Regions from separate parts of the Metapseudomonas furukawaii genome, predicted to be linked through region 2. Evidence: predicted binding sites of a transcription regulator. Region 2 holds the regulator's gene; the other holds the start of a gene.
What was found. Region 2 encodes FliA, which starts transcription of late flagellar genes. Its sites were predicted from a motif close to CTAAAGTTTNNNNNNNNNNNGCCGNTAA; they were not measured.

Region 1: a site for FliA is predicted at 4,742-4,769, ahead of motA (flagellar motor stator protein MotA). Genes of this name have one in related genera too.

The regions. Positions count from the first base shown of each region.
Region 1 is NZ_AP014862.1:5,626,222-5,635,739, forward strand. It holds gene queG (tRNA epoxyqueuosine(34) reductase QueG) at 1-1,082, shown strand, start outside; gene orn (oligoribonuclease) at 1,072-1,614, opposite strand; gene rsgA (small ribosomal subunit biogenesis GTPase RsgA) at 1,710-2,741, shown strand; gene motB (flagellar motor protein MotB) at 2,796-3,824, opposite strand; gene motA (flagellar motor stator protein MotA) at 3,835-4,686, opposite strand; gene KF707C_RS26170 (HDOD domain-containing protein) at 4,808-6,331, shown strand; gene rhdA (thiosulfate sulfurtransferase) at 6,371-7,186, shown strand; gene asd (archaetidylserine decarboxylase) at 7,211-8,074, shown strand; gene KF707C_RS26185 (hypothetical protein) at 8,217-9,518, shown strand, end outside.
Region 2 is NZ_AP014862.1:4,349,323-4,358,840, reverse strand. It holds gene KF707C_RS20135 (IS110 family RNA-guided transposase) at 1-1,106, opposite strand, end outside; gene flhA (flagellar biosynthesis protein FlhA) at 1,450-3,573, shown strand; gene flhF (flagellar biosynthesis protein FlhF) at 3,589-4,938, shown strand; gene fleN (flagellar synthesis regulator FleN) at 5,008-5,841, shown strand; gene fliA (RNA polymerase sigma factor FliA) at 5,838-6,584, shown strand; gene KF707C_RS20110 (chemotaxis response regulator CheY) at 6,667-7,041, shown strand; gene KF707C_RS20105 (protein phosphatase CheZ) at 7,061-7,849, shown strand; gene KF707C_RS20100 (chemotaxis protein CheA) at 7,861-9,518, shown strand, end outside.

The DNA.
Region 1 (9,518 bases), 1.3 Mb from region 2:
CCCTTTCCACGCACGATCTCGCCGACCTCGCCCGCGCCATCAAGGAATGGGGGCGCGAACTCGGCTTCCAGCAGGTGGGCATCAGCGGCGTCGACCTGGGCGAACACGAGGCCCACCTGCAGCGCTGGCTGGACGCCGGCTTCCAGGGCGAAATGGACTACATGGCGGCCCATGGCAGCAAGCGTTCCCACCCGGACGAACTGGTGCCCGGCACGCTGCGGGTGATCTCCCTGCGCATGGACTACCTGCCTGGCGACACCCGCATGGCCCAGGTCCTGACCCAGCCGGAAAAAGCTTACGTGTCCCGCTATGCCCTGGGTCGGGATTACCACAAGCTGATCCGCAAACGCCTCCAGCACCTGGCGGAGCGCATCGAGAAGGCCATCGGCCCCTTCAGCTACCGCGCCTTCGTCGACAGCGCGCCGGTGCTGGAGAAGGCCATCGCCGAACAGGCGGGGCTGGGCTGGATCGGCAAGAACACCCTGGTGCTCAACCGCAAGGCAGGCAGCTACTTTTTCCTCGGCGAACTCTTCATCGACGCGCCGCTGCCGGTGGACGAACCCCACGGCAGCGAGCACTGCGGGCGCTGCACGGCCTGCCTGGACATCTGCCCCACCGCGGCCTTCACCGGCCCTTACCAGCTGGACGCACGGCGTTGCATCTCCTACCTGACCATCGAATACAAGGGCAGCATCCCGGAAGCGCTGCGCCCGCAGATCGGCAACCGGGTGTTCGGCTGCGACGACTGCCAGATGGTCTGTCCCTGGAACCGCTTCGCCAGGCCGTCGGGAGAAGGCGACTTCCAGCCGCGCCATGGCCTGGACAACGCGGAGCTGGCGGAACTGTTCCGCTGGAGCGAAGAGGAGTTTCTCAGCCGCACCGAAGGTTCGCCCCTGCGCCGCGCCGGCTACGAACGCTGGCTGCGCAACCTGGCGGTGGGCCTGGGGAACGCCCCCAGCAGCATTCCTGTACTGGAGGCCCTGCACCTGCGCCGCGAACATCCCTCGGCACTGGTGCGCGAGCACGTGGCCTGGGCCCTGGCCCGTCATCAGGCCAGGGCGGGAGACGGCATCACAGCTTGAAGAAGTGCTCGCGGTAGTGCTTCAGCTCGGCGATGGAGTCGCGAATGTCATCCATGGCCAGGTGGCTGCTGCTCTTCCTGACCCCATCGCGCACGGTGGGCGCCCAGCGCGCGGCCAACTCCTTGACGGTGGAGACATCCAGGTTGCGGTAGTGGAAATAGGCCTCCAGCTTCGGCATCCGGCGGTAGAGGAAGCGGCGGTCCTGGCAGATGCTGTTGCCGCAGATGGGCGACTTGCCCTTGGGCACCCACTGCTCCAGGAAGGCCAGGGTCTGCGCCTCGGCCTCGGCGGTGTCGATACGACTCTCGCGCACCCGCTGGGTCAGCCCGCTCTGGCCATGCTGGCGGGTGTTCCACTCGTCCATGCCGGCGAGGATCTCGTCGCTCTGGTGGATGGCGATCACCGGCCCCTCGGCCAGGACATTGAGGTCGCTGTCGGTGACGATGGTGGCCATTTCGATGATCACGTCCGAGTCGGGATCCAGGCCGGTCATTTCCAGGTCGATCCAGATCAGGTTCTGTGCATTCTGCATAGTCGGTCTCCAGGGCGGGGCGCGCATTCTAGCTTAGAGCCTGCCGCTGCGGGCCGCGTGCTAAACTCGCGCCGTTTTTTCCAAGCGGAACCATCATGGCCAAACGCCAGTTGACCCGCCGGCAGAGCTGGCGCATCGAGAAGATCCAGGAAGAGCGCGCCGCCCGCGCGGCCAAGCGAGAGTCCCGCGCCCTCGAGGAGCTGGAAGGCGGCGACCTCGGCCCCGAGCAGACGGGCCTGGTGATCGCCCACTTCGGCGTGCAGGTGGAAGTGGAAGCCCTGGACGGCGATCAGGCCGGCCAGATCACGCGCTGCCACCTGCGGGCCAACCTGCCATCGCTGGTCACCGGCGATCGGGTGGTCTGGCGCACCGGCAACCAGGGCACGGGCGTGATCGTGGCCCAGCTGCCGCGTCGGTCGGAGCTGTGCCGGCCGGACATGCGCGGCATCCTCAAGCCGGTGGCGGCCAACGTCGACCAGATCGTCATCGTCTTCGCTCCCCTGCCCCACCCCCACGCCAACCTCATCGACCGCTACCTGGTGGCCGCCGAGCACGCCGGCATCCGCCCGCTGCTGCTGCTGAACAAGGCCGACCTGGTGGACGACGAGAACAGCGCCATGCTCGACGACCTGCTGGGCATGTACCGCCAGCTGGATTACCCGTTGCTGGAAGTGTCCGCTCGCCAGGGAGGCGGCATGGACGAGCTGAAGGCCCGGCTCGACGGCCATATCAGCGTGTTCGTCGGCCAGTCCGGGGTAGGCAAGTCGTCCCTGGTGAACAGCCTCCTGCCGGGCGTGGACACGCGGGTCGGCGCCCTCTCCGAGCTCACCGGCAAGGGTACGCACACCACCACTACCGCGCGCCTGTTCCACTTCCCCGGTGGCGGCGAGCTGATCGACTCCCCCGGCATCCGCGAGTTCGGCCTGGGCCATGTCAGCCGCGAAGACGTGGAAGCCGGCTTCATCGAGTTCCACGACCTGCTCGGCACCTGCCGCTTCCGTGATTGCAAGCATGACCGCGAGCCCGGCTGCGCCCTGCTCAAGGCGCTGGATGACGGCCGCGTGCATCCCCAGCGCATGGCCAGCTACCGGCACATCCTCGCCAGCCTGCCCGGGGACGAGTACTGATCCGCCGAACGAAATGAAAAGGCCACGGAATCCGTGGCCTTCTCATTTCAGGGATCACTGCCCCGTCGGCTGGTCCATCTTCAGGACGCCTTCCTCGAAGATGTTCAGCCTTTCCCGCAACTCCCCGGGCTGCGGGGGCTCGCCCGTCGACTCCGCGGGCGCCTGGGTAGCGCCTTCGCTGGCCGGCGTCTCGGGAGCCGGCGGCGAGTCCGCAGGCGGTTCGGACTCGCCCTCGATGGCGCGCTGGGCCTTCTTGGTCAGGACCGTGATGTCGATGCGACGGTTGACCGGGTTGAAGGGATCCTGGCGATCGAACAGCGCCGAGGAGGCGTATCCCACCACCCGCGCCACCTGCTCGTCCGGGTAGCCGCCAGCCACCAGGGTGCGCCGCGCCGCGTTGGCGCGACTGGCCGAGAGCTCCCAGTTGCCGAACTCGCCATCTCCGGCGAAGGGCTTGGCGTCGGTGTGGCCGCTGATACTGATCTTGTTCGGCACCGACCTGATGGTTTCGGCGAGGATCAGCAGGATGTCCTCGAAGTAGGGCTGCAGGCGTGCGCTGCCCAGGTCGAACATGGGGCGGTTGGCCGCGTCCATGATCTGGATGCGCAGGCCGTCCTGGGTGATCTCGAAGAGGATCTGGTCCTTGAACTTGCGCAGCTCGGGATTCTCCTCGACCTTGTTCTGCAGTTCCTGCAGCAACAACTCCAGCCGCTCCTTCTCGATCTTCTCGGCGAGGGTCTCCACCTGGCTGGCATCCAGCGGCGCGCTGTCGATGGCCGAATCCTGGGCGTCCGGGGCGTCCTTCAGTTCCGGGTTGAGCGTGCGGTCGGGCGCGGGCGTGGGCGTGCCCCCCAGGTCGATGACGTAGGGGCTGGCACTTTCGCTGAACCCGATGGGGTCCTTGAAGTAGCCGGAAATGGCCTTCTTCTGTTCCGGCGTGGCCGAGGACATCAGCCAGAGCACCAGGAAGAACGCCATCATCGCCGTGGCGAAGTCGGCAAAGGCGATCTTCCAGGCGCCGCCATGATGGCCAGCGGCGTAGCGCTTGACGCGCTTGACGATGATCGGCTGGTTGTTCTCCATGGTTCAGCCTTCAGCTGCCGCGAACGGCCTGCTCCAGCTCGCTGAAGCTCGGGCGGTGCGCCGGAAACAGCGTCTTGCGCCCGAACTCCACCGCCAGCGACGGCGGCATGCCGGAGGCGGACGCGACCAGGCAGGCCTTGATGGCCTCGAACACATTGAGCTCCTCCTTGGCGTCGTGCTCCAGGGACACCGCCAGGGGGCCGAAGAAACCGTAGGCCGCGAGGATACCGAGGAAGGTCCCCACCAGCGCCGCCCCCACGTGCTGGCCCAGGGCGGCCTGCTCGGCCTCGCCCAGCATGGCCATGGTCACCACGATGCCCAGTACCGCGGCGACGATACCGAAGCCCGGCAGGCCATCGGCGATGCGGTTCACGGCATGGGCGGGGTGCTCGAGCTCTTCCTTCAGGCTCGCCAGTTCCATGTCGAACAGCCCTTCAAGCTCATGGGGCGCCATGTTGCCGGACGACATGATCCGCAGGTAATCGCAGATGTACGCGGTCATGCGCTCGTCCTTGAGGATGCCCGGGTACTTGCTGAAGATCGGGCTGGCGGCGGCATCCTCGATGTCCGCCTCGATGGCCATCATCCCCTCACGCCGACTCTTGTTGAGGATCTCGTAGAGCAGGCGCAGGACTTCCAGGTAGAAGCCATGGGTAAAGCGGGTGCCGAACATCTTCAGCGACTTCTTGAACACGATCATCGTCGTGCTGCCCGGGTTCGCCTGGAGGAATGCCCCGAGCGCGGCGCCACCGATGATCATCACTTCGAAGGGCTGGATCAGTGCCGCGATCTTGCCGTGGGACAGGACGTATCCACCAAGCACGCTGGCGAAGACGACGATGATGCCGATGATTTTTGCCATAGGGAGGAAGTTTGCAGAGTGGACGGAAAGGGTTGTATGAGGAAGCCCCTTCCAGTTATCGGAATTTTCGCGCCAGACTATAGCCTGTTAAGGCGAAAAGCCAGAATGGCGGCCCCTTCATATGTCTAGCGCAAAACCCTTGCCACGCAGCCTGGAAGGCTGGATCAAGCACCTCGACGGGGTACGCCTGCCCGTTCCCGCGCCCGCCCATGAGCGGGTGCGCCGTGCCCTGGGAGACAGTCGTCGCTCGCTGCGCGACATCGCCGACCTGACCCAGGAGAGCCCTGCCCTGGCGCTGAGCCTGCTGCGGGAGGCCAATGCCGCCGGCAGACTGCTCAGCAGCCCGGCGGACAGCCTGGAGGTCGCCCTGACCCGCCTGGGCCTGCAACGCGCGGAAGTGCTGCTGAACCGCCTGCCCGCCGTCCCGGAGGAGGACATTCCCCAGGCCCTGCGCCAGCTGCTCCTGATCGGCCAGCATGCCGCCCAGCAGGCCAACGGCCTGTTCGCCGCACGCCTGGCACGGCTGTGGCAGGAGATCCACTGGTGCAGCCTGCTCTTCCTCTCGCCCCTGTGGCCGCTGCTGGCCAACCACCCGGACCTCTTCGCCACCTGGGAGCGCAGGGTGATGGCGGAGGGCGAGCCGGCCGGCAAGGTGGAGCGCGAACTGCTGGGCGTGCCGCTGCTGCGCCTCTGCCAGGGCCTGGCCGAACACTGGAAGCTGCCGGACTGGATCGCCCAGGGCTACCGCCAACTGAGCGACGACCGCCGACTGCTGGTCCAGGCCCTGCACATTGCCCGGGACAATGAACACCCGCTGCACCAGCAGCAGGCACTGGACGCCAACCCGACCCTGTCCCGCTGGCTCACCCATCCGGGAAACAGCGTGCTGCTGGCCAACGGCCTGGCGGTGTCCGCCCATGCCGGCTGGAGCGATGACCATAGCCTGCGCTGGCAGCGCCTCACCGGGCTGTTCATGAAACTTCCACTGGGAGAGGTCCAGCAACTGGTCCACCAACAGGCCGCGCAGAGCGCTCGCCAACATGCGCGCCCCGGACTCTGGCATCCCGCCGAGGCCCTGCTCTGGCCCTGGTCCGAGCACCGCCTCCGCCGGGAGCCGCCCCCCGCCCCCACGCCTACGGCCGGCGCCCTGGAAGACTGGCGCCGCCACTGCGGTGAGCTGATCCGCGAACCCAGCCCCTTCGCCAACGTGGTGCAGCTTTCCGCCTGCGCGCGGGATGCCCTGCAGAGCGGGGGCATGGGCCGGGTCCTGGTGCTCCTGGCCGACCGCACCCACAGCCGACTCGTGGTCCAGCAACAGGCGGGCCTGCCCAGGGAAGCCAATGGCCTGCAACTGGACCCGGCCCAAAGCCAGGTGCTGCGGCGCCTGCTGTCGCAAGCCGGGCAGTTGCGCCTGGGCCCGGACAACGCGGCACAGTTCTCCGCCCTGCTACCCGGCCAGCTGAAGGGCCTGTTCGCCGGCGATCACCTCCTGCTGCGCTCCCTGGCCGTCAATGGCCGGGTAGCGATGCTGGTGGTGGCCGACCAGGGAGGAGCCCCCTTCGCCGACATCAGCCTGCGCGCCTTCGCCAAGACCGCCCAGTGCATCGAGCGGGCGCTGTCCAGCTTCACCAAGCGGGGTCGCTAACGGCTACAATCCGCCCCTTTGCCCATGCCGGAGATTTCAATGTCCGCGTTCTCCAACCTGCCCCTGGTGATCGAGCCGGCCGACCTGGCGCCCCTGCTGGGTGCCGACGACCTGATCCTGGTGGGCCTCACCAGTGCGGCCCGCTACGCCGCCGGCCATCTACCCGGCGCCCGCTTCGTCGACCCCAAGCGCACCCAGCTGGGCCAGCCCCCGGCACCGGGCCTGCTGCCCGCCCAGGCCGACCTGGAAGCGCTGTTCGGGGAGCTCGGCCACCGCGCCGACGCCACCTATGTGGTCTACGACGATGAAGGCGGCGGCTGGGCCGGACGCTTCATCTGGCTGCTTGATGTCATCGGCCACAGCCGCTACCACTACCTGAACGGCGGCCTGCATGCCTGGCTGGCGGACGGCCGGGAAACCTCCGAGGCCGTGCCCGCCCCCGTCGGCGGTCCGCTGCCCCTCAGGCTCCACGACGAGCCGACCGCCACCCGCGAGTACATCCAGAGTCGCCTCGGTTCCGCCGACCTGGCCATCTGGGATGCCCGTGGCCCGGGCGAATACGCCGGCACCAAGGTGCTGGCGGCCAAGGGCGGCCATATCCCCGGCGCGGTGAACTACGAATGGACCGCCGCCATGGACCCGGCCCGCGCCCTGCGCATCCGCACCGACATGGCGGATATCCTCCAGTCCCTCGGCATCACCCCGGACAAGGAAATCATCACCCACTGCCAGACCCACCACCGCTCCGGCTTCACCTACCTGGTGGCCAAGGCCCTCGGCTATCCAAGGGTCAAGGGATACGCCGGCTCCTGGTCGGAGTGGGGCAATCACCCGGATACCCCCGTGGAGGCCTGAGTCTCCGCCTTACAAGGACTACCCATGAAAGAACGCCTCTTCATCCTCAGCCAGTACCTGCTGCCGCATCACCTGCTGTCGCGACTCGCCGGCTGCATCGCCGAATGCCGCGTGCGCTGGTTCAAGAATGCCTTCACCGGCTGGTTCGCCAAGCGCTACCGGGTCGATATGAGTGAAGCCCTGGTGGAAGACCTGACCGCCTACGAGCACTTCAACGCCTTCTTCACCCGCGCGCTGAAACCGGGCGCCCGCCCCCTGGACGACACCCCCGGCGCCATCCTCTGCCCCGCCGACGGCGCCATCAGCCAGCTCGGCACCATCGAGCACGGCCGCTGCCTGCAGGCCAAGGGCCACAGCTTCAGCGTGCTGGAACTGCTGGGTGGCGATGCAGAGCGCGCCGCCCCCTTCATGGGCGGCGAGTTCGCCACCGTGTACCTGTCGCCCCGGGACTATCACCGCGTACACGCCCCCCTGGGCGGCACCCTGCGGGAGATGGTCTACGTGCCCGGTCGTCTGTTCTCGGTGAACCAGAGCACCGCCGAGAACGTGCCCGAACTCTTCGCGCGCAACGAACGTGTGGCCTGCATCTTCGACACCGAGCGCGGCCCCATGGCCGTGGTGCTGGTGGGCGCCATGGTCGTCGCCTCCATCGAAACCACCTGGGCCGGGCTGGTGACACCGCCCAAGCGCGAGCTGAAGACCTTCGGCTACGATGAGGCGGCCCGCGCGCCCATCCAGCTGGAGAAAGGCGAGGAACTGGGACGCTTCAAGCTGGGCTCCACCGCCATCGTGCTGTTCGGGCCCGACCAGATCCGTTGGGCCGACAGCGCCTGGCCAGGCAGCCCGGTGCGCATGGGCCAGTTGCTGGCCCTGCCAAAGAACGCCTGATACCCGGAGCCGGGCAGCCTCGGCCGGCTGCCCGGCAACGCCCTACAGCCAGGCCAGGGATTGGCTGTCAGCGTGCATGGATGCTGATAGAGTGCTGAAATCCCACCCACGCCCCCACGAGCAATCAGAGAGTCCGATCCGGATGGACCACCAGAGCCCTCACCTGCTGCTGCGCGTACCCACGCCGAGCAAACAGAGCCTGTCCTTCTGTGACGCCACCCCTCGTGAGCTGAAACGCTGGATATCCCACCTGCCGAAGGCCAACCTCGGCGAAACCGCACGCCAGCTCTATCAGGCGCTGGTGGAGCTGAACCAACTGGTCGTTCCGAGCGAAAGTCGACTGCAGTTGCTGGAGCTGATACGCCCCGAGGTGCACTTCGTCTGCCAGCACCTGGAGCGGCACTTCCTCGGCCAGTCCATCGTGCTGGACGAGCGCCCGCGCAAGGTCGCCAACCTGTGCCAGGCCCTGCAGAACCACCTCGCCATCGGCTACAAGCTGATCATCGTCCAGGAAGCCCCGCGTCCCAGCCGCGACCGGGACCGCACGCAGCTCCTCACCGTCGCCCTGCAGCGCGCCCTGCACAGCCTGAAGGGTCCGCTGATCCGCTCCAGCCAGTTGTACTGCCCGGTCCCGGAAGGGCTCTGGCTCGAACTGCACCAGCTCTACCAACTGGCCCTCGGACGCCAGTTGCATCGCGTCGTCGTACGCGATCCACTGGCCCGCCACACCGACGGCCTGAGCGCCGAACAGACCTACCTGGTGGCCCTGCTGCTGGGTTGCGCGCGCTGCAACCAGATGCGCCAGGCCGGCATCGCCAAGCTGGCGGAAGTGCTGGAGACCTGGAGCAGCCGGGCGCGGCTGCAGTCCGCCGAACTGCCCTCCAGCCTCTTCGCCGTCGCACCGCAACTGGACGGACCGCCCCGCTACAAGTCGCTCTTCCTGGAAGTGGAACCCCGCAGCCTGCTGGGCCTGGATCCGCTGCCCCTGGTGAGCGCGATCAAGGACCATCTGGAGCTGCCCCCCGAGCAGCGCGGCCACTCCCCCCTGCTGGTTCCCGAAGGCCTCAGCCTCGACCTGCTGCAACACCTGAGTTCGGCCTGGGGCGATATCTCCGAGCGCACCTTCCAGCGCAATCCGGGCCAGGGCGAGCTCACACTGTGCATCGGCATGAGCGCCCTGCACTTCTTCCTGGCAGGCAGCCGCTCCTTCAGCGAGGTGCTCAAGCTGCACCAGGAGATCGGCCAGGCGATCTTCGATCCGCTCAACAGACCCGTGAACAAGGACGTCTGGGCCAACGCCTTCGACGCCCAGCCCACTACGGGCTGGCAGCCCGGGACCCTGATGGAGGAGATCGAGTACACCCGCCCGGTGGGCGAGAGCAACACCCGCCCGACGCAGGCGAGCGTGAGTCCGGAAAGCTACCCCACCTTCAGCGTGGCCGTG
Region 2 (9,518 bases):
GCCTTGCCCGCCACCGCGCAGGCGATGGCCCAGATGAATCCCGCCAGCTCCCGGGCGATGGCGGTGGTGACCTGCTGCTTGAGCTTGCCCGCCGCCAGCAGCGCTCGATAACGACCGCACAAGCGCTTCTGCGCGTGCCAGGCGATGGCCTGAACCACCGCCGAGGTTTTCGCCGCGCGCGCCTCGATGACGCGTGTCTTGCGTGCCGGGAAACGGTAGTTCCACCCCGCTTCCACCAGCACCCGCCGGACATGGCCATTGCCCGTGCGGGTAATGCGGCCCTGGCGGCGTGAGCCACCGCTGGAGTGCTCGCTGGGAACCAGTCCCAGGTAGGCCATCAGCTCGCGCGGCGAGTCGAAGCGACTGAGGTCGCCCAACTCCGCCAACACCGTCATCGCCGTGATCAGGCTCACCCCGCGCAACGCCATCAGGGCTTGCGCCACCGTACCCAGCGACCAGCCGGCCAGCGCTTCGTGCATTTGCGCTTCCAGATCGGCCACCCGCCGTTGCATCGATTTAACGGTGTCGAGGTACTCCTGCAGGACGATCTGCTGCACCGGCGAGTCAAGTTTCACGCTCGCCAACCAGTGGAAATGGGCCTGGGTCCAGCGACTTTTACCGGCATAGACGTGCCCATGACGCAGCAAGAACGCGCCCAGGCGTTGCCGGCACTTCAGTTCCAGGGACTTCATGTCCTCCCGGGCGCGCGTCAAGTCGCGGATCGCTTCCTGCTCCTGATCCGGCACCCACACCGCCGTCAGCTCGCCCGCCCGATGCAGGCGCGCCAACATCAGGGCGTCCCGACGGTCGGTTTTCAACCGCTCGCCCGCCTTGCGCGGAATCAGCGAGGGCGCCACCACCACGCAACCATGGCCCAGCGCTGTCAGCTCACGGTAAAGGCCGTAGCCGCAGGGGCCGGCCTCGTAGCAGAAGCTCAACGCCTCGCCCTGCCGGCTCAGCTGCTTGAGCAGTTTGCGCAGCGCGCTGTCGCGGTTCTCGATGGTGCCGTGATAGTCCGGCTCACCGCGCCCCGGCCGTGCCACCGCGACAGCAATCGTCGCCTGGTGAACGTCCAAACCTACATAGACCTGGTTAAACTCGTTCATGACCTGTCCCCCTCGATGCGGCTCTGTGTTGGAGGTGTTTCCACCCCGAAAACATAACCCGCGCTTTCGAGGTGGGGCAGGTCAATCCATGATGTCTACGAAAGCCACGCCCCGCACCGCGCATCCGTAGGATGGCGTAGAGCGCAGCGAAACCCATCGGCGTACCCGCACCGGACCTCGCCGGTGGGTTGGTGAAGCCTGCCCCGGCCTACGGATTCTTTCCTGAAATCAGATCCTTAACGAAGTTGGAAGGCTTCTTGCACAAGGGAGGTCAAGGCGCCCTCTGGCGTCAAAAGATTGGAAGTGCGGAACGGCGTTTCGCGAAAGGGGTAGGGGAGCAACAGTGGATCGTACGCAACTGGTGGGCAATGTCCGCAACAACCTGATGGCGGTGGGCCGGGGCAATCTCGGGGTGCCGCTGCTGGTGCTGGTGATGCTGGGCATGATGACCCTGCCGGTACCGCCCTTCCTGCTGGACGTCTTCTTCACCTTCAACATCGCCCTGTCCATCGTGGTCCTGCTGGTCAGCGTCTACGCCATGCGTCCGCTGGACTTCGCCGTGTTCCCCACCATCCTGCTGGTGGCGACCCTGCTGCGCCTGGCGCTGAACGTCGCGTCCACGCGGGTGGTGCTGCTCCACGGCCAGGACGGCCACGATGCCGCCGGCAAGGTGATCCAGGCCTTCGGCGACGTGGTGGTGGGTGGCAACTACGTGGTGGGCGCAGTGGTGTTCGCGATCCTGATGATCATCAACTTCGTGGTGGTCACCAAGGGTGCCGGACGTATCTCCGAGGTGAGCGCGCGTTTCACCCTGGACGCCATGCCCGGCAAGCAGATGGCCATCGACGCCGACCTCAACGCCGGGCTGATCGACCAGGCCGAGGCCAAGAAGCGCCGCAGCGAAGTGTCCCAGGAGGCCGACTTCTATGGCTCCATGGACGGTGCCAGCAAGTTCGTCCGTGGCGACGCCATCGCCGGCCTGCTGATCCTCTTCATCAACCTGCTGGGTGGCATCGCCATCGGCATGCTGCAGCACGGCCTGAGCTTCGGCGACGCCGGCCGCATCTACTCCCTGCTGACCATCGGTGACGGCCTGGTGGCGCAGATCCCCTCGCTGCTGCTGTCCACCGCCGCCGCCATCATGGTCACGCGGGTTTCCAGCTCCGAGGACATGGGCCAGCAGGTCAACCGCCAGATGTTCGCCTCGCCCAAGGCCCTGGCCGTCTCGGCCGCCATCCTGATCGCCATGGGGCTGGTGCCCGGCATGCCCCACGTGCCCTTCGTCGGCCTCGGCCTGCTGGCCGCCGGTGGCGCCTGGCTCATCTGGAAGAAGCAGAACAAGGTCAAGGAAGAGGCGGTGCAGGAGGAGAAGCGCCAGCAGGAACTGCTGCCCGCCCAGCGCGCCCAGGAAACCAAGGAGCTGGGCTGGGACGACGTCGTTCCCGTCGACCTGGTGGGCCTGGAAGTGGGCTACCGGCTGATCCCGCTGGTGGATCGCAACCAGGGCGGCCAGCTGCTGGCGCGGATCAAGGGCGTGCGCAAGAAGCTGTCCCAGGAGATGGGCTTCCTCATGCCCTCGGTGCATATCCGCGACAACCTCGACCTGCTGCCCAACGCCTATCGCCTGACCCTCATGGGCGTCAGCGTCGCCGAGGCGGAGGTCTACCCGGACCGCGAGCTGGCGATCAATCCCGGCCAGGTGTTCGGCACCCTCAACGGCGTCGCCGCCAAGGATCCGGCGTTCGGCCTGGAGGCCGTGTGGATCGACGCCAGCCAGCGCGACCAGGCGCAGTCCCTCGGCTACACCGTGGTGGACGCGAGTACCGTGGTGGCCACCCACCTCAACCAGGTGCTCTACAAGCACGCCCACGAGCTGCTGGGGCACGAAGAGGTCCAGCAGCTGATGCAGAACCTCGCCAAGAGCTCGCCGCGCCTGGCCGAAGAGCTGGTGCCGGGCGTGGTGTCCCTGTCCACCCTGCTCAAGGTGCTGCAGGCGCTGTTGCAGGAGCAGGTGCCGGTGCGTGACATCCGCACCATCGCCGAGGCCATCGCCAACGTCGCGCCGAAGAGTCAAGATCCCGCCGCGCTGGTGGCGGCGGTTCGCGTCGCGCTGTCCCGTGCAATCGTCCAAGGCATTGTGGGACTAGAGCCGGAGCTGCCCGTGATCACCCTGGAGCCCAGGTTGGAACAGATATTGCTCAATAGCCTGCAGAAGGCCGGACAGGGTTCGGAAGATGGCGTTCTCCTCGAACCCGGAATGGCCGAGAAGCTGCAGCGTTCACTGGTGGATGCGGCGCAGCGCCAGGAAATGCTCGGCAAGCAGGCCATCCTGCTGGTGGCCGGGCCGATCCGGGCGATGATGTCGCGCTTCGCACGGCTGGCCGTACCGACCATGCACGTGCTGGCCTACCAGGAAATACCGGACAACAAGCAGGTCACCATCGTGGCCACTGTGGGACAGAACTAATCGAGGTCTACGGCCATGCAGGTCAAACGCTTCTTCGCCGCCGATATGCGTCAAGCCATGAAGCTGGTGCGGGATGAACTGGGCGCGGACGCCGCCATCATCGGCAATCGTCGCGTCGCCGGTGGTGTCGAGCTGACCGCCGCCCTGGACTATCCCATGCCGGCGCCGGCGCCGAGCAAGCCCAACCCGGCCCTCGAGGCCGAGCTGCGCAAGACCCAGGCCCGCATCGCCCAGGCCCAGGCCGATCTGGCCGTGCGTGCCGAGGCCGATGCCGCCAAGGACCGTCAATTGTTCGCCGCGCGCCCGCTGACCGCCGTCGAGCCGGAACTGCCGGAAGAGGCCCTGTCGGCCGCCCTGGGCCGTCCGCGTGCGGTGGCGCGCCCGGTGGAGCCGGTGGCCGCGCCGAAATCCTCCGGCGTCGACCAGGCCGCCCTGGATGCCATGCGCTTCGAGCTGAGCGGGCTGCGCGAGCTGATCGAAGTCCAGTTGGGCTCCATCGCCTGGGGCCAGATGCAGAGCCGTCGTCCGCAGCAGGCCAGCCTCTGGCGTCGCCTGCAGCGCATGGGGCTGCCGGCCGAGCTGGGACGCGCCCTGCTGGACAAGGTGGCCAAGGTCGACGAGCCGCGCCAGGCCTGGCGCATGGTTCTGGCCCACCTCGCCCACGCCATCCGTACCCCCAAGGTCGAGCCCCTGGAAGAGGGCGGTGTGATCGCCCTGGTCGGCCCGGCCGGCATGGGCAAGACCACCACCCTGGCCAAGCTGGCGGCGCGCTATGTGCTCAAGTACGGCGCCCAGAGCGTCGCCCTGGTCAGCATGGACAGCTTCCGCATCGGTGCCCAGGAGCAGATCAAGACCCTCGGCCGGATTCTCAACGTGCCGGTGACCCTGGTGGATCCGGGCCAGTCCCTGACCCAGGCGCTGGCGCCGTTGGTGCGCAAGCGCGTGGTACTGATCGACACCGCCGGCCTGCCCACCAACGATCCGGCGCTGACGATGCAGCTGGAGGCACTGGCGAGCCGGGCGATAAATGCGAAGAATTACCTGGTGATGGCCGCCACCAGCCAGAGCCAGGTGCTCAAGGCGGCCTATCACAGCTACAAACGTTGCGGCCTGGCCGGTTGTGTCATCACCAAGGTGGATGAAGCGGCCAGCCTCGGTGAGGCATTGGGTCTGGCTATCGGCCAGCATCTCCCGGTAGCCTATCTGGCCGACGGGCCGCGAATCCCGGATGATCTGCAGGTTCCCCGCAGCCACCAGTTGGTGAGCCGTGCGGTCAGCCTCCAGGCACCGGAGGACCCGAGCGAGGAAGCCATGGCCGACCTGTTCGCCGGGCTCTACCAGAATCCGGCGCGTCGCGCCGGTTGACGAATTTTTCGAGCCGCCCTGGAGTGGGCGGTGCTAGGCAGCCAAGTGGCCCAAGGCAAGGTATTTCAAATGGGTAGTATGCATCCCGTACAGGTGATCGCGGTGACCGGCGGCAAGGGCGGCGTCGGCAAGACCAACGTGTCGGTGAACCTTTCCCTGGCGCTCGCCGATCTCGGTCGCCGCGTCATGTTGCTGGACGCCGACCTGGGTCTGGCCAACGTCGACGTGCTGCTCGGCCTCACCGCCAAGCGCACCCTGGCCGATGTGATCAATGGCGAATGCGACCTGCGCGACGTGCTGTTGCAGGGGCCGGGGGGCATCCGTATCGTCCCGGCCGCTTCCGGCACCCAGAGCATGGTGCAGCTCTCGCCCATGCAGCACGCCGGCCTGATCCAGGCGTTCAGCGATATCAGCGACAACCTCGATGTGCTGGTGATCGACACCGCCGCAGGGATTGGCGACTCGGTGGTCAGCTTCGTCCGCGCGGCGCAGGAAGTCATAGTGGTGGTCTGCGACGAGCCCACCTCCATCACCGACGCCTACGCGCTTATCAAGTTGCTCAACCGCGATTACGGCATGAGCCGCTTCCGGGTTCTGGCCAACATGGCCCACAGCCCCCAGGAAGGGCGCAACCTCTTCTCCAAGCTGACCAAGGTGACCGACCGCTTCCTGGATGTCGCCCTGCAGTACGTGGGCGCCGTCCCCTACGACGAGTCGGTGCGCAAGGCGGTACAGAAGCAGCGCGCGGTCTATGAGGCCTTCCCGCGCTCGAAGTGCTCGCTGGCCTTCAAGGCCATCGCGCAGAAGGTCGACAGCTGGCCGCTGCCGGCCAATCCGAGAGGCCACCTGGAGTTCTTCGTCGAGCGTCTGGTCAGACAGTCGCCCGCGGAAACGCCCGTATGACACCCGCTACTGGACTGCGTATGTACGGCAAGACACAGGCAAGGGATTCGCAACATCAGTTGATCGAGCGCTACGCCCCCCTGGTCAAGCGCATCGCCTATCACCTGCTCGCGCGCCTGCCGGCCAGCGTGCAGGTGGAAGACCTGATGCAGTCCGGGATGATCGGCTTGCTCGAAGCCTCCAAGAAATACGACGGCACCAAGGGTGCCAGCTTCGAAACCTACGCGGGCATCCGCATTCGCGGCGCCATGCTCGACGAGGTCCGCAAGGGCGACTGGGCACCGCGTTCGGTGCACCGCAACACCCGTATGGTGAGTGACGCGATCCGCGTTATCGAGGCGAGAACGGGGCGTGACGCTAAAGATCAGGAAGTTGCTGCCGAACTTGGATTGAGTCTCGAAGACTACTACGGCATCCTGAGCGACACCTTGGGCAGCCGCCTGTTCAGCTTCGACGACCTGTTGCAGGACGGCGAGCATGGCGGCGTGCGCGAGGACGCCGGTTTCACCCAATTCTCACCCTCCCATGATCTGGAAGAAGAACGCTTCCAGGCCGCGCTGGCCGATGCCATCGCGAACCTGCCGGAGCGTGAGCGCCTGGTGCTGGCGCTGTATTACGACGAAGAACTGAATTTGAAGGAAATCGGGGAAGTGCTGGGGGTCAGCGAGTCGCGGGTCAGCCAATTGCACAGCCAGTGCGCCGCACGCCTGCGTGCGCGTCTCGGCGAGTGGCGCGCGCGCTGAACGGCACACCGCTTCCAGATTTGAACGGCGCCCGGCAAGAGGGGCGTTTGAGGACTGTACGGAGGTCGACTTGGACAAGAACATGAAAATCCTCATCGTTGACGATTTCTCGACGATGAGACGCATCATCAAGAACCTCTTGCGCGATTTGGGTTTCACCAATACCGCCGAAGCGGACGACGGCACCACGGCGCTGCCGATGCTCCACAGCGGCAACTTCGACTTTCTCGTCACCGACTGGAACATGCCCGGCATGACCGGCATCGACCTGCTGCGCGCCGTGCGGGCGGATGAACGCCTGAAGCACCTGCCAGTCCTGATGGTGACCGCGGAAGCCAAGCGCGACCAGATCATCGAAGCGGCCCAGGCCGGCGTGAACGGCTATGTGGTCAAGCCCTTCACCGCCCAGGTCCTGAAGGAAAAAATCGAGAAGATCTTCGAGCGGGTCAACGGCTGATGCCGGCCGCGAGGGCACCATGGACCAGAAAGAACCCCTGCTGGGAGACTTCGAGTCGACCCTGAAAGACCGTGCGCGGGAATTGGTGGACAGCCTGGAGAAAGGCAATTTCACCGACGCCGTGCAACTTATCCAAGAACTCAACCAGGTCCGGGATCGCGGCCTGTACCTGGAGGTCGGCAAGCTCACCCGCGAGCTGCATAACGCCATCGTCAACTTCCAGATCGACCCGCGCCTGCCCCATGCCCAGGAAGTGTCGCAGATCGCCGACGCGACCGACCGGCTGGGCTACGTGGTGCACATGACCGAGAAGGCCGCCAACCGTACCATGGACCTGGTGGAGGAGAGTGCGCCATTGCTCAACGGACTCAGCGACGAAGCCCTGCAGCTGCGCGAGCAGTGGGGACGCTTCATGCGCCGGGAAATCGGCGCGGACGGATTCCGCGAGCTGGCCCGTCGCGTCGACCAGTTCCTGGCGCGCAGCCAGCGTGATACCGACGCACTCTCCGGCAAGCTCAACGACATCCTGCTGGCGCAGGATTACCAGGACCTCACCGGCCAGGTGATCAAGCGCGTGACCCAGCTGGTCACCGAGGTGGAGAGCAATCTGGTCAAGCTGGTGCTGATGGCGAGCCAGGTGGACCGTTTCGTGGGTATCGAGCACGACCACAATGCGTTGCGTGCCGAGGCCGACAAACAAAAAGACACCTCCAGGGGTGAAGGTCCGCAGATGAATGCCGATAAACGGGAAGACGTGGTGTCCGGTCAGGACGACGTCGACGATCTGCTATCCAGCCTTGGTTTCTAGGGAGCGCTCATATGAGCTTCGACGCCGATGAAGAAATCCTCCAGGACTTCCTGGTAGAGGCCGGCGAGATTTTGGAGCAACTGTCCGAGCAATTGGTCGAGCTGGAAAGCCGCCCGGACGATATGGACCTGCTCAATGCGATCTTCCGTGGCTTTCACACCGTCAAGGGCGGCGCTGGCTTCCTCCAGCTCAACGCCCTGGTGGAGTGCTGCCACATCGCCGAGAACGTTTTCGACATCCTCCGCAAGGGCGTACGCCGTGTGGACGCCGAGCTCATGGATGTGGTGCTGCAAGCCCTGGATACCGTGAACGAGATGTTCAGCGAGGTGCGCGAGCGCAGCGAGCCGACGCCCGCTACGCCGGAGTTGCTGGCGGCGCTGTCGCGCCTGGCGGAGCCCGCCGGCGCGGAGCCCGCGCCCCAGGCTGCCGAACCGGCAGCGGTCGTGGCCGCGGAGCCGGCTCCGGCACCGGTCGCGGTCGTGTCCGGCGAATCCTCGATGGATATCTCCGACAGCGAGTTCGAGCAGTTGCTGGACGCCCTCGGCGACAGCGACGCCATCGCCGCTGCGGTGGCGAAGGATGCGAGCGACGAGATCAGCGACGACGAGTTCGAGTCCCTGCTGGACCAGCTGCATGGCAAGGGCAAGTTCTCCGGTGCGGTCGAGTCCGAGGTCGCGGTGTCCGCCCACGCGTCCGCCCCGGCCTTGGCCATTCCGGTTGGCGCCGGCGCTGGCGACGACATCAGCGACGACGAGTTCGAAGCCCTGCTGGACCAGCTCCATGGCAAGGGCAAGTTCAATGGTGCTGCTGAGCCCGCCGCCCCGGTGAAGTCCGAGGCGCCCGCCGTGGTCCCGGCCGCCGCCGAGGGTGGTGGCAATATCACCGACGACGAGTTCGAGGCCCTGCTGGACCAGTTGCATGGCAAGGGCAAGTTCTCCGGCGCCACCGAGGACCCCGTGGCGACTGCGGCGCCGACTCCCGTGCCGGCCGCCAGCCGCCCGGCGCCCGTACCCGCTGCCAAGCCGGCTCCGAAGGCCGAACCGGTCGCGCGTCCGGCTGCGCCCGCCGCCGGCAACGGCGCGGCTGGTCCGGCCGTGGCCAGCGAAGCGGAAACCACGGTGCGTGTCGATACCGCGCGCCTGGACGAGATCATGAACATGGTGGGCGAGCTGGTGCTGGTGCGTAACCGCCTGGTTCGCCTGGGCGCCAACAGCGGCGACGAGTCCATGGCCAAGGCCGTGTCCAACCTGGACGTGGTCACCGCCGACCTGCAGACCGCCGTGATGAAGACCCGGATGCAGCCGATCAAGAAGGTCTTCGGCCGCTTCCCGCGCCTGGTCCGCGACCTGGCGCGCAACCTCAAGAAGGAAATCAACCTCGAGCTGGTGGGCGAGGAGACCGACCTGGACAAGAACCTGGTGGAGGCCCTGGCCGACCCGCTGGTCCACCTGGTGCGCAATGCGGTCGACCACGGCATCGAGTCCCCCGACGAGCGCGAGGCCGCCGGCAAGCCGCGTACCGGTCGGGTGGTCCTGTCCGCCGAGCAGGAGGGCGACCACATCCTGCTGATGATCACCGACGACGGCAAGGGCATGGACGCCGCCGTGCTCCGCGCCAAGGCGGTGGAGAAGGGCCTGCTGGACAAGGACGCCGCGGATCGCCTCACCGA